3 regions of the Lysinibacillus sp. BSL11 genome follow, and region 3 is predicted to be linked to each of the others. Evidence: a T-box and tRNA genes for the amino acid it is inferred to sense, from the RefSeq annotation. Region 3 holds a T-box; the other regions hold tRNA genes.

Region 1 (3,288 bases), on a different contig from region 3:
ATGGAAGGATACACTTTTTCGCATTGATATTCACCACTCCCCATGGGAATTAAAGCGAGCCAACGTAACGATTCAAAGCAATACATTAGCCTCTTTTATGAAGGGGAAACTTCAGGACATGCAGCCTCGTACTCATTATGCCAAAAACAAAACGGCGAGAGTTTTTCCTCCAGCAGTAGAGCATAAAATGATCATAAATCCACCAAGATCTTTGCATTAAAAGAGGTAGCAAAATTGCATAACGATGGCGCTGGCAATCATATCTGACATCGCAAGTGCCTCTGCTTCAATTTCATCAAATACCTCTACATCTGCCTGATAATCTTTTTGTATCATCGTGACAGCTTCATTTTTCGTTAAAGCTAAATGCGTATAAAACATTTTTTGTACTACCTCTCTACTTAGGTATGGATTGATTGTATGCAAAAAGAAAGCAATATCATCTGCATTACGATACCATTCCCTCTCTTTTGCTTCCGCTGTGGTAGCGTCACCTTTCGCAGCAGCTGTCACTAATTGAGCCGCAATTACCAGATGCTCTTTAATTAAAGCTGCATAACGATCCGCCACGGAGTCACCGTAAAAGGGGCGTAAACAATTTCCTAAATCGGTTGCATTGCGTAGCAAACGCTGCTGCACAAAGGGTAAATCAGGTAAATTAAACACAATGCTTATAATAGTCATCCGTGTCCAATTTACATGCTCCATCCAAAGTAAACGGTTCATAGCCATAAAGTCTGCTTCGGCTTTACTAATACAGCGTCGGTAATCATTTGACTGTAAAAAGTGACGAATCGGAGCCGTATACTGCGTATAGGGGGCATGATACAGCTGGCTTAATGAAAAACCATTTGAATAGGGGTACAAGGCTTCACTCCTTCTTGTTCTTTCTCCTACAGTAGCATACTCCAAGGAATCTCGGAGTATGAAGAACCAGAAAGAAAAGAAGAGACCACAAAATTACGCCTCATACATCATTTTCTTCGTCATGCCACCATCAACTGTAAGATTAATACCTGTCACAAAGTTATTCATAGGGTTTGTTAAATAGAGACAAGCCTGTGCAATATCTTCAGGCAGACCAACCCTTCCTGACAAATGCTGCGCATGATCGATTGGCCGTAGTGCCTCATAATCACCTGTTTCAATCCACCCAGGTGAAATACAATTCACAGTAATTTGATCTGGCCCTAAAGATCGCGCTAAAGCATGTGTTAATGCTATGATCCCTCCCTTTGTAGCCGCATAAGCTTCTGTATGAGGCTCTGACATTTCAGCTCGCGTTGAGGCCAGCGAAACAATGGAACCACCCTTTGCATTATGCCGCATCACTTTTGCAGCCTCTCTGGCACAGAAAAAGGAACCCGTTAAATTCGTCTGCAACAAATCCTGCCACTCATCAAACGTCACCTCGTAAGGAGATTGATGCTGGAACTTCCCAGCATTATTAATTAAAATATGAATGGTTCCATAATGCTCCACAGCCTGCTGCATCAAATGAATGATATCCTGTTCCTTTGTCACATCCGTTGGAACAAATATTGCAGAGTAGCCTTGAGCAAGCATATCCTGTTCTAACTGTTGACCTAAGCCTGCATTCAAATCAGCAATCACCACTTTTGCACCTTGTTGTGCATATGCAAGCGTAATACCCTTACCAATCCCTTGTGCACCACCTGTGACAATAACGACTAAATCTTTAAACATCCACAAACCTCCTACTTTTGTATCGCCAATAGTGTAGCAAATATTTTGCTATCCGTCCTGTTAAGAGGGTGAAGAAATGGTATAATGGATGCTGTAGCAACATACGATAAAAAATATGAGGCAAACCTTGCCTGCATAGTAAAATTAATGTTGACATTATGCTATAAAGTACATATAATAAATATTGTCCTTCCTATGATATACATAAGAAATGACATCATGTCTCAGTAGCTCAGCTGGATAGAGCAACGGCCTTCTAAGCCGTCGGTCGGGGGTTCGAATCCCTCCTGGGACGTCTTAAGGTTCAGATAGATTAAGTTTGAACCAAATGAAAAGCGCTTCAAATCCTTTAATATAAAGGGTTTGAGGCGCTTTTCCTTTTTTTGAGAATATGTTAGAAAAGGATAGAAAATGAAAAGTTTCTACACAAGAAAAAGTATTACTAAGTCGTTTTGTAACTGTTATTGCACTAAGGGCAAAAAGTTAGATGGGCAGACTTAGAATTCTGAGTGAGAGCCTTCACAATTTTTGTGATGGCTCTTTTTATTGAGACTATTTATTCAACCAGATGTACATGATATATATACAACGCCTGCGTCAATTGTTTTGAGATATGCTTTTCAATATAGGTAGCGATGTACTGCTTCTTTACGGTTTCAATTTGCGAATAACCAAAAAGTTTTCCGAAGTATCGCCTCTTTTTATTATAATTCACTAAAATCCTTTAATGATTTGATACAACCTCTCCACAGCATCAACAATATCTTTTTCATCGATAGTTGCGAATCCGACAATGATCTCAATTTTATTTTTAATGTGGTATTTATTTTTCAGCATAAACCGTCTCATTGAATAAATCTCCAGCTTCCTTTGGATGGCCATTGCTTTAATTTCTTCGTAGGTTTTATTTGTTTTAAATCTTGCTAGAAAATGTAATCCAGCTGAAACATCCTTTATTTGAATGTCGTCACCAAATCGAAGATATAATTCTTTAATAATCAGATCTCTTTTCATTTCATAAAGTAGATTCATTCTTTTAACATGTCGATCGTAATAACCTTGTTCGATGAAATAGTGTAAGGCGAATAGACCCAGAGAATTACTACCTTGTATTAAGTTTGAAAATTGCTGCCGATATTCTTTCAATAATTTAGGTGGTAGTACCATATAACTAATTCGAACTCCTGGAAACATCGTTTTAGAAAATGTACCGATATAGATGACACGTTGATTAGTGTCCAAGCTTTGTAATGAAGGTATATTATCAGTTTTGTACTTAAATTCACTATCATAATCATCTTCAACTATATAGCGATTCTGTGTTTGTATAGACCAATTTAGAAGCTCTATGCGCCTGGAGATGGGCATAATAATACCAGTTGGAAACTGATGTGATGGGGTAACAAAAAGGAACTTTGCCCCTGAAGACTCAACCTTCTCGATATCGATTCCTTTATCATCTAATTCAATAGTTAATACATTGCTCGTAATAATTTTTAACATCGTATATAACCGGGAATAACCCGGATCTTCTACAGCAACTATTGGATTGCCTTCCTGCATGCTAATAAGATTCCTGAT
Region 2 (3,288 bases), on a different contig from region 3:
GAAACATCGGCTTATCATTTAGAGGTTTATTCTTTATATAAAGAACATGGTGAGGCATTAATGGATTTAATGAATGAATTTGAACTCAATGCCAAAACAATTGAACGTAAAAAGGGCTTTGTGACTTACTTAAAGGAAGCGGAAAAAATTTCAGATTTCCTTAATATTGTTGGCGCGCATCAGGCTATGATGAAATTTGAAGATGTTCGGATTTTGCGAGATATGCGTAATAGTGTCAACCGTATTGTGAACTGTGAAACTGCCAATTTAAATAAAACCATTGGAGCAGCATTACGGCAGGTTGAGAATATTCGATTTATTGAAAATTCAATTGGTCTTGATCAACTACCAGAGAAGCTTCGTGAAATAGCACGTCTCCGTGTTGAATACCAAGATGTGACATTAAAAGAGCTTGGTGAAATGGTATCTAGTGGAACGGTTAGTAAATCAGGTGTTAACCATCGATTGAGAAAAATTGATGAGATTGCGGATGCATTAAGGCGTGGTGAAAAAATAGGTGGTTAAGTTATCATACTTTTCAGGTATGAATGTCATGCTAATCGCTTATTGTTCTTTTGCCAGTAAGTAAGGTAAGATAAAACTAACAGACGAACGGTAGTGAAGGGGAGTTTTGAGAATGATTGAGAGAAGAGTCCAGGTTAAATTAAAATTAGGACTACAAGCTAGACAAGCAGCACTATTTGTGCAGGAAGCAAATCGTTTTAGTGCTGATATCTTTCTAGAAAAAGATGAGAAAAAAGTAAATGCCAAATCCATTATGGGTGTTATGAGCTTAGCAGTTGCTAAAGGTACCGAAGTGACTTTAAGCAGTGAAGGTAACGATGCTGAGCAAGCGGTTACAGCATTAGCAACAATTATAGAAAATGAAGATTAACACTCATTAAATACAAAAGGCATCACAGAGCAATTCTGTGATGCCTTTTATTTTTTATTTATTATCGCTACGGTGCATGATATGATCGATTAAACCGTATTCTTTTGCACGTTCAGCAGTCATGAAGTTATCGCGATCTGTGTCTCTTGCAATGACTTCAAGTGGTTGACCAGTGCGTTCAGATAAAATGCCATTTAATTTCTCGCGTAAGAATAGAATACGTTTAGCAGCAATTTCAATTTCTGTCGCTTGACCTTGTGCACCACCTAATGGTTGGTGAATCATGACTTCAGCATTTGGTAAGGCAAAACGTTTACCAGGTTCTCCAGCTGCAAGTAGGAAAGCACCCATTGATGCAGCCATACCAATACAAATTGTTTGGACCTGTGGTTTAATGATTTGCATTGTGTCATAGATAGCCATACCAGCCGTAATGGATCCACCAGGTGAGTTAATATAAAGAGAGATATCTTTATCTGGATCTTCTGCCTGTAGGAAAAGAAGCTGAGCGACAATGGAGTTAGCAACATTGTCATCAATAGCACTTCCTAAAAGGATAATACGGTCTTTAAGTAGACGTGAATAAATGTCATATGCACGCTCACCACGACTAGTTTGTTCAATAACTGTAGGAATTAAATTCATGTTAAATCCTCCTTAAAAAGCTAAATTCGAATACCTTTGCTGAAAATTTTCCTTTGTATTTCAGCTGTATCCTTATCATACACATTATAGTCAGGGAAGGTCAAATATTAACCCTGCTAAAGTGAAATTAAAAAAATAAAATGTTTTTGCATTCTATGGTTGAATTATATAGGATAGGCTTGTATAATGATTAAGGTTATAAGGTTTAAAGTACAGGTCACTATTTTGCAGGTATGCTTCAAAAATGAGGGTTATCTACATCATGCTTTTCGTAAGCCTAGAGTGAGTACTTTTTTTTTGTGTCTTTTGCCCTCGTGGTGTAATGGATAACACGTAAGATTCCGGTTCTTGCACTGGGGGTTCGATTCCCTCCGAGGGCGCCATTTTACTGATTAATTGATATACTGTTATAGCTCATCTCCTAATAAGTAGTTTAGCAGCCTGCTTACTGGAGATCGAGAGGAAGAATAAAGGGAATACTGTCCTAGTTGGCATTATTCCCCTATTTATTCCTTTCAAACCTTCAAAAAAGCAACAACTCCAAATTATTTTTTAGTGAACATACTGTACGTGAGACTAGAAATAGTCGAAAAAAAGAATCCTATCTGAGGGGATTCTTTTTTTTTGCCTAAATTTATCGAAATTTGGCATGGTTCTCATTGTATATATATTAGTTTTAGGTTAATTTTCTTGTTATTTATACATATTTTTCCAAATTGTATGAATTTAATATAAATTTATATGAAAAAATATTTAATTTTATGCGAAAAGTTGTTGTCTAAATACTATAATGTTAATATAATTGACCTAATAGTCTAACATTTCCGAATTGCGAAAAATAATACGTAATTCGGAAAATTATCGAACTAGGGGGAAATACAATGAAAAAAACAGGTTGGATGTTACTGATGATAATTGCAGCATTAACATTAACACTTGCAGGATGTGGTACAAAAGATGATGCATCTTCAGGTAGCTCTTCTTCAGAAGATGGTGGAGATGGCAAAAAAGTTTATAAAGTAGGTACTGAGGCCACTTTTGCACCATTTGAATCTGTTGACGATTCAGGGAAAATTGTAGGGATTGATGTCGATATTTTACAAGCTATTGCAGATGAGATGGACTTTGAGGTTGAGTGGAATAATATAGGATGGGAGCCAGTGTTCCAAACAATTAAAAACGGTGAAACAGATATCGGTGCTTCTGGAATCACAATTACGGAAGAGCGTAAAGAATCATTTGATTTTACAGAACCGTATTATGAGTCTCAGTTATTAATTGTTGTGAAAGAAGATTCAAAAATTAAATCTCTTGATGAATTAAAAGATAAAAAAGTATCTGTACAAATCAATGCTACTGGTCATATGGCGGCGAAAAAGCTACAAGGGGAAGCAAGTACAAATATTATGGCTTTTGAAAGTCAGCCAATCGCTATTCAAGAAATGTTAAATGGGAATGTTGACGCAGCTATCGGAGATAACGCAGTAGTTTATGAATATATCAAAGCTCACCCAGATCAAAAACTAAAAGTAATTGAAGATGATGCATTCGAAAAAGAATACTATGGCTTCATGGTTCAAAAAGGGAATAAAGAATTGCTAGATAAATTAAACGAAGGTCTTAAAAAAATTAAAGAAAACGGTAAATTAAAAGAAATTACAGGCATTGATTTTCAATAAAAATGAATGAAATGATGCTATTAACATAGTAACTGTGCTAACGGCTCATTTATTAATCGTAATTTAAAG
Region 3 (3,288 bases):
TCGTGTAGATGATGAATATTTCATCAATGCCTTACAGATTTTTGGTATTGATGGCTTGAATGAATCCTCAAAACAAGCGGCGATTGTCGCTGGGAAGAAAGAAACGTTACACATTCTAAAATATTTACAAACAAACTTCCCAGGGTTTGAAAAGGCTGAAATTGTCAGCTATCCAGAAGAACTCTACGTCCGAGAAACGAGACACATTTGGGCAGAGTATCAATTACCAATGGCAGACCTGTGGAAAAATAGTGATCAGTGGGATAGCATTGGCATTGCCTCTTATCCAGTCGATGTGCAAGCGCAAACGCCTCATGATTACGGCTATGTGATCGCTGCACCAAAGCAATATGCTATTCCTTTCCGTTCGTTAGTACCGAAGGATATTGATGGCTTACTGGTTGTCGGACGCTCTGCTGGTTATTCATCACTTGCAGCTGGTAGTGCACGTATTGTTCCAACAGGGATGGTAACAGGTGAAGCGGCTGGGACTGCGGCTGCTCTTGCACAGAAGCACGATGTAACCTTTAGAGACATGAGTAAGGATAAACCATTAATCGCTACATTACGAAAGCAATTGGCTAAACAAGGTGCCTATGTTGATTCATTTTCAATTGAGTATCCATATCAAGGAGAATGGTATGATGAAGCCATTCAAACGCTCATTAATTACGGCCTTGTAGTGGGCGGCTATGATAATGACTTAAAAGTAAACAGTAAGGCGACGAAAATAAAGTTTGCTAAAATGTTAAAAGAGAGTATGTTACGTGCTGGTGGAGAAAGTGGATCAGGAATGAAGGACCAACTCGAAATTGTCATCAATAAGGTTTATAATCAAGGTGATGAAGCTATTGAGCGAGATGAGCTGGCTCAATATTTGGCCGACGTCCTTATCGGTGAATCCAATGCGACCAGCTGGGATAGATTAGTAGAAAAAGGAATTATCACGGAGAAAGTAGCGAAGAAAGTCTCTGACAATAAGGAATTAAAATTAAAAGAGATGTATGCCATTATGGCTGATGTGATTCAGTATGTAGAAAAAAAGCGTTCCTCCTCGTGAGGAGCGTTTTTTGCTGAAACGGCAACGTAAAAAATGGTTGACGCCAATAAGGAAATCCTGTAATATATGTCAAAATCATAGAAAAATTCGATGAAAAAGAGAGTAATTGATGGAATGACTGGCAAGCGAGTTAGGGATGGTGGGAGCCTAATGCAGGAACCATGAATGAAGCGCACTTTGGAGAAGGTTCTCGAACAAGTAGTAGAGAATAGCGGGGCGTCACCTCGTTAACAACGGAAAGTGGTCATGTTACATGACAACTAGAGTGGTACCACGGGATTATCATGCTCTCGTCTCTAATTATAGAGGCGAGGGCTTTTTTATTTGAACAGGAGGAGGAGTAAAATGAATCAACTAATCGCCAACAGTATAGCAGTCGCATTAAAGCAACAAATAATAGGAGAGGAAATAGTGTTATTATTAGAAAAACCCAAAAGTTTGGAGCTTGGGGACGTAGCCTTTCCATGCTTTACTCTAGCAAAAGTGTGGAAAAAATCACCGCAAAGTATTGCAGCACATATTGCAAGTCAAATAAATCATGACAGCATTGAGCGTGTGCAAGCTGTTGGTGGCTATGTCAATATTTTTCTCGATCAACAAAAGGTGACCCAACAGGTGTTAAGCAAGATTCTGCGCGACAAGCAACAATATGGTACTACTCCAACAAAGATGGGAGCGGTCGTCTTGGATTTTTCCTCTCCTAATATCGCCAAGCCTTTCTCAATGGGACATTTACGTTCAACGGTCATTGGCAATGCCTTAGCAAATATTGCAGAAAAAAATGGCTATCAAGCCATTCGTATTAATCATTTAGGGGACTGGGGTACACAGTTTGGCAAGCTTATTGTTGCTTATCAGCTTTGGGGTGATAAACAGGCCATTTCAGCGTCACCGATAGAGGAGTTATTAAAGATTTATGTGAAGTTTCATGAAGAGGCAGAGCAAGACCCAACGCTCAATGAACAGGCTCGTGCCGCCTTTAAAGCATTGGAGGACGGTAATGAAGAGGCACAGGCATTATGGCAATGGTTCCGAGATGTGTCATTCGTAGAATTTCAAACAATATATGAGCTATTAGGAATTCATTTTGATGCCTTTACAGGTGAAGCCTTTTACAATGACAAAATGCCATCCGTTGTTACAGAATTAAAAGAAAAAGGGCTCCTCGTGGAATCAGAAGGTGCGTATGTGGTGGAGATGGAGGAGATGCCTCCATGTTTAATAAAGAAAACGGATGGGGCCACGCTTTATGCGACGCGTGATTTAGCAGCTGCCCTGTATCGCAAACAGCACTACCAGCCCCAAAAGATGTTCTACGTTGTTGGCAATGAGCAGTCCCTCCACTTTAAACAACTTTTTCAGGTCATCGAAAAAATGGGCTATCCTTGGGCAAAGAATTTGCAACATGTGTCATTTGGCATGATGCTGAAGGATGGTAAAAAAATGTCGACGCGTAAAGGCAAAGTGGTGCTATTAGCTGATGTACTAGCAGAAGCTATAACGACAGCACAGCGTAATATGGAGCAGAAAAATCCTTCTCTGCCTAATAAAGAGCAAGTCGCAAAGCAAGTGGGGGTTGGAGCGGTAATTTTTAATGATTTAAAAGCCCATCGTCTAAACGATATTGAATTTTCAATCGAGCAAATGATGAATTTTGAAGGCGAAACAGGGCCATACGTACAATATACATATGCACGTATTTGCTCTATTTTAGATAAAGCGAAAGCTCCGACTCAAGATATATTATTCAAATCTTTAGGAGAGCAAGCTTGGCCGATGATCCTATTATTAGAACAGTTTCCTAAAACGGTAGCTATGGCTTTTGAGCAGGCTGATCCGTCCCAAATAGCGAAGTATGCCTTACAACTGGCACGTTTATTTAATAAATATTATGCACAGTACAAAATATTAGCAGAGGACGTACAGCAAGCATCCCGTCTTGCTCTATGTCAGAGTGTTGCGATTGTTTTAAAAGAGTCATTAGCCTTATTAGGTATTGAATCACCTGAAAATATGTAAGAAGCATTAGCCATTTAAAGATAAACTGTCCAATCATTGACCATCCATCGAAAACATGATAAAAGGATAGAGGAATCCATGCAAGCTTTTCATAAATAAAGGCAGCGTATTAATAGAGAGGATCAAACAAATGGCTAAAAAACATTGGACCGTATCACTCACCTTCGTGGTCATTAGTATATTTTTTGTAGCTCTTAATATGAGACCAG

Evidence for each region. A T-box is a leader RNA that pairs with one kind of tRNA and senses whether it is charged. The one in region 3 lies ahead of argS (arginine--tRNA ligase), so its partner is inferred to be a tRNA-Arg.
Region 1: it encodes a tRNA-Arg, which carries the amino acid that the T-box ahead of argS (arginine--tRNA ligase) is inferred to sense. The anticodon was not compared.
Region 2: it encodes a tRNA-Arg, which carries the amino acid that the T-box ahead of argS (arginine--tRNA ligase) is inferred to sense. The anticodon was not compared.

The regions. Positions count from the first base shown of each region.
Region 1 is NZ_JAVGCX010000001.1:501,672-504,959, reverse strand. It holds gene RCJ95_RS02520 (YqjF family protein) at 1-220, shown strand, start outside; gene RCJ95_RS02515 (hypothetical protein) at 217-867, opposite strand; gene RCJ95_RS02510 (SDR family NAD(P)-dependent oxidoreductase) at 961-1,707, opposite strand; tRNA gene RCJ95_RS02505 (tRNA-Arg) at 1,929-2,002, shown strand; gene gabR (MocR-like transcriptional regulator GabR) at 2,422-3,288, opposite strand, start outside.
Region 2 is NZ_JAVGCX010000003.1:88,912-92,199, forward strand. It holds gene whiA (DNA-binding protein WhiA) at 1-525, shown strand, start outside; gene RCJ95_RS04730 (HPr family phosphocarrier protein) at 638-895, shown strand; gene clpP (ATP-dependent Clp endopeptidase proteolytic subunit ClpP) at 950-1,540, opposite strand; tRNA gene RCJ95_RS04740 (tRNA-Arg) at 1,849-1,923, shown strand; gene RCJ95_RS04745 (basic amino acid ABC transporter substrate-binding protein) at 2,422-3,219, shown strand.
Region 3 is NZ_JAVGCX010000013.1:97,867-101,154, reverse strand. It holds gene RCJ95_RS16245 (FAD-dependent oxidoreductase) at 1-1,060, shown strand, start outside; T-box leader at 1,142-1,361, shown strand; gene argS (arginine--tRNA ligase) at 1,406-3,079, shown strand; gene RCJ95_RS16235 (MFS transporter) at 3,210-3,288, shown strand, end outside.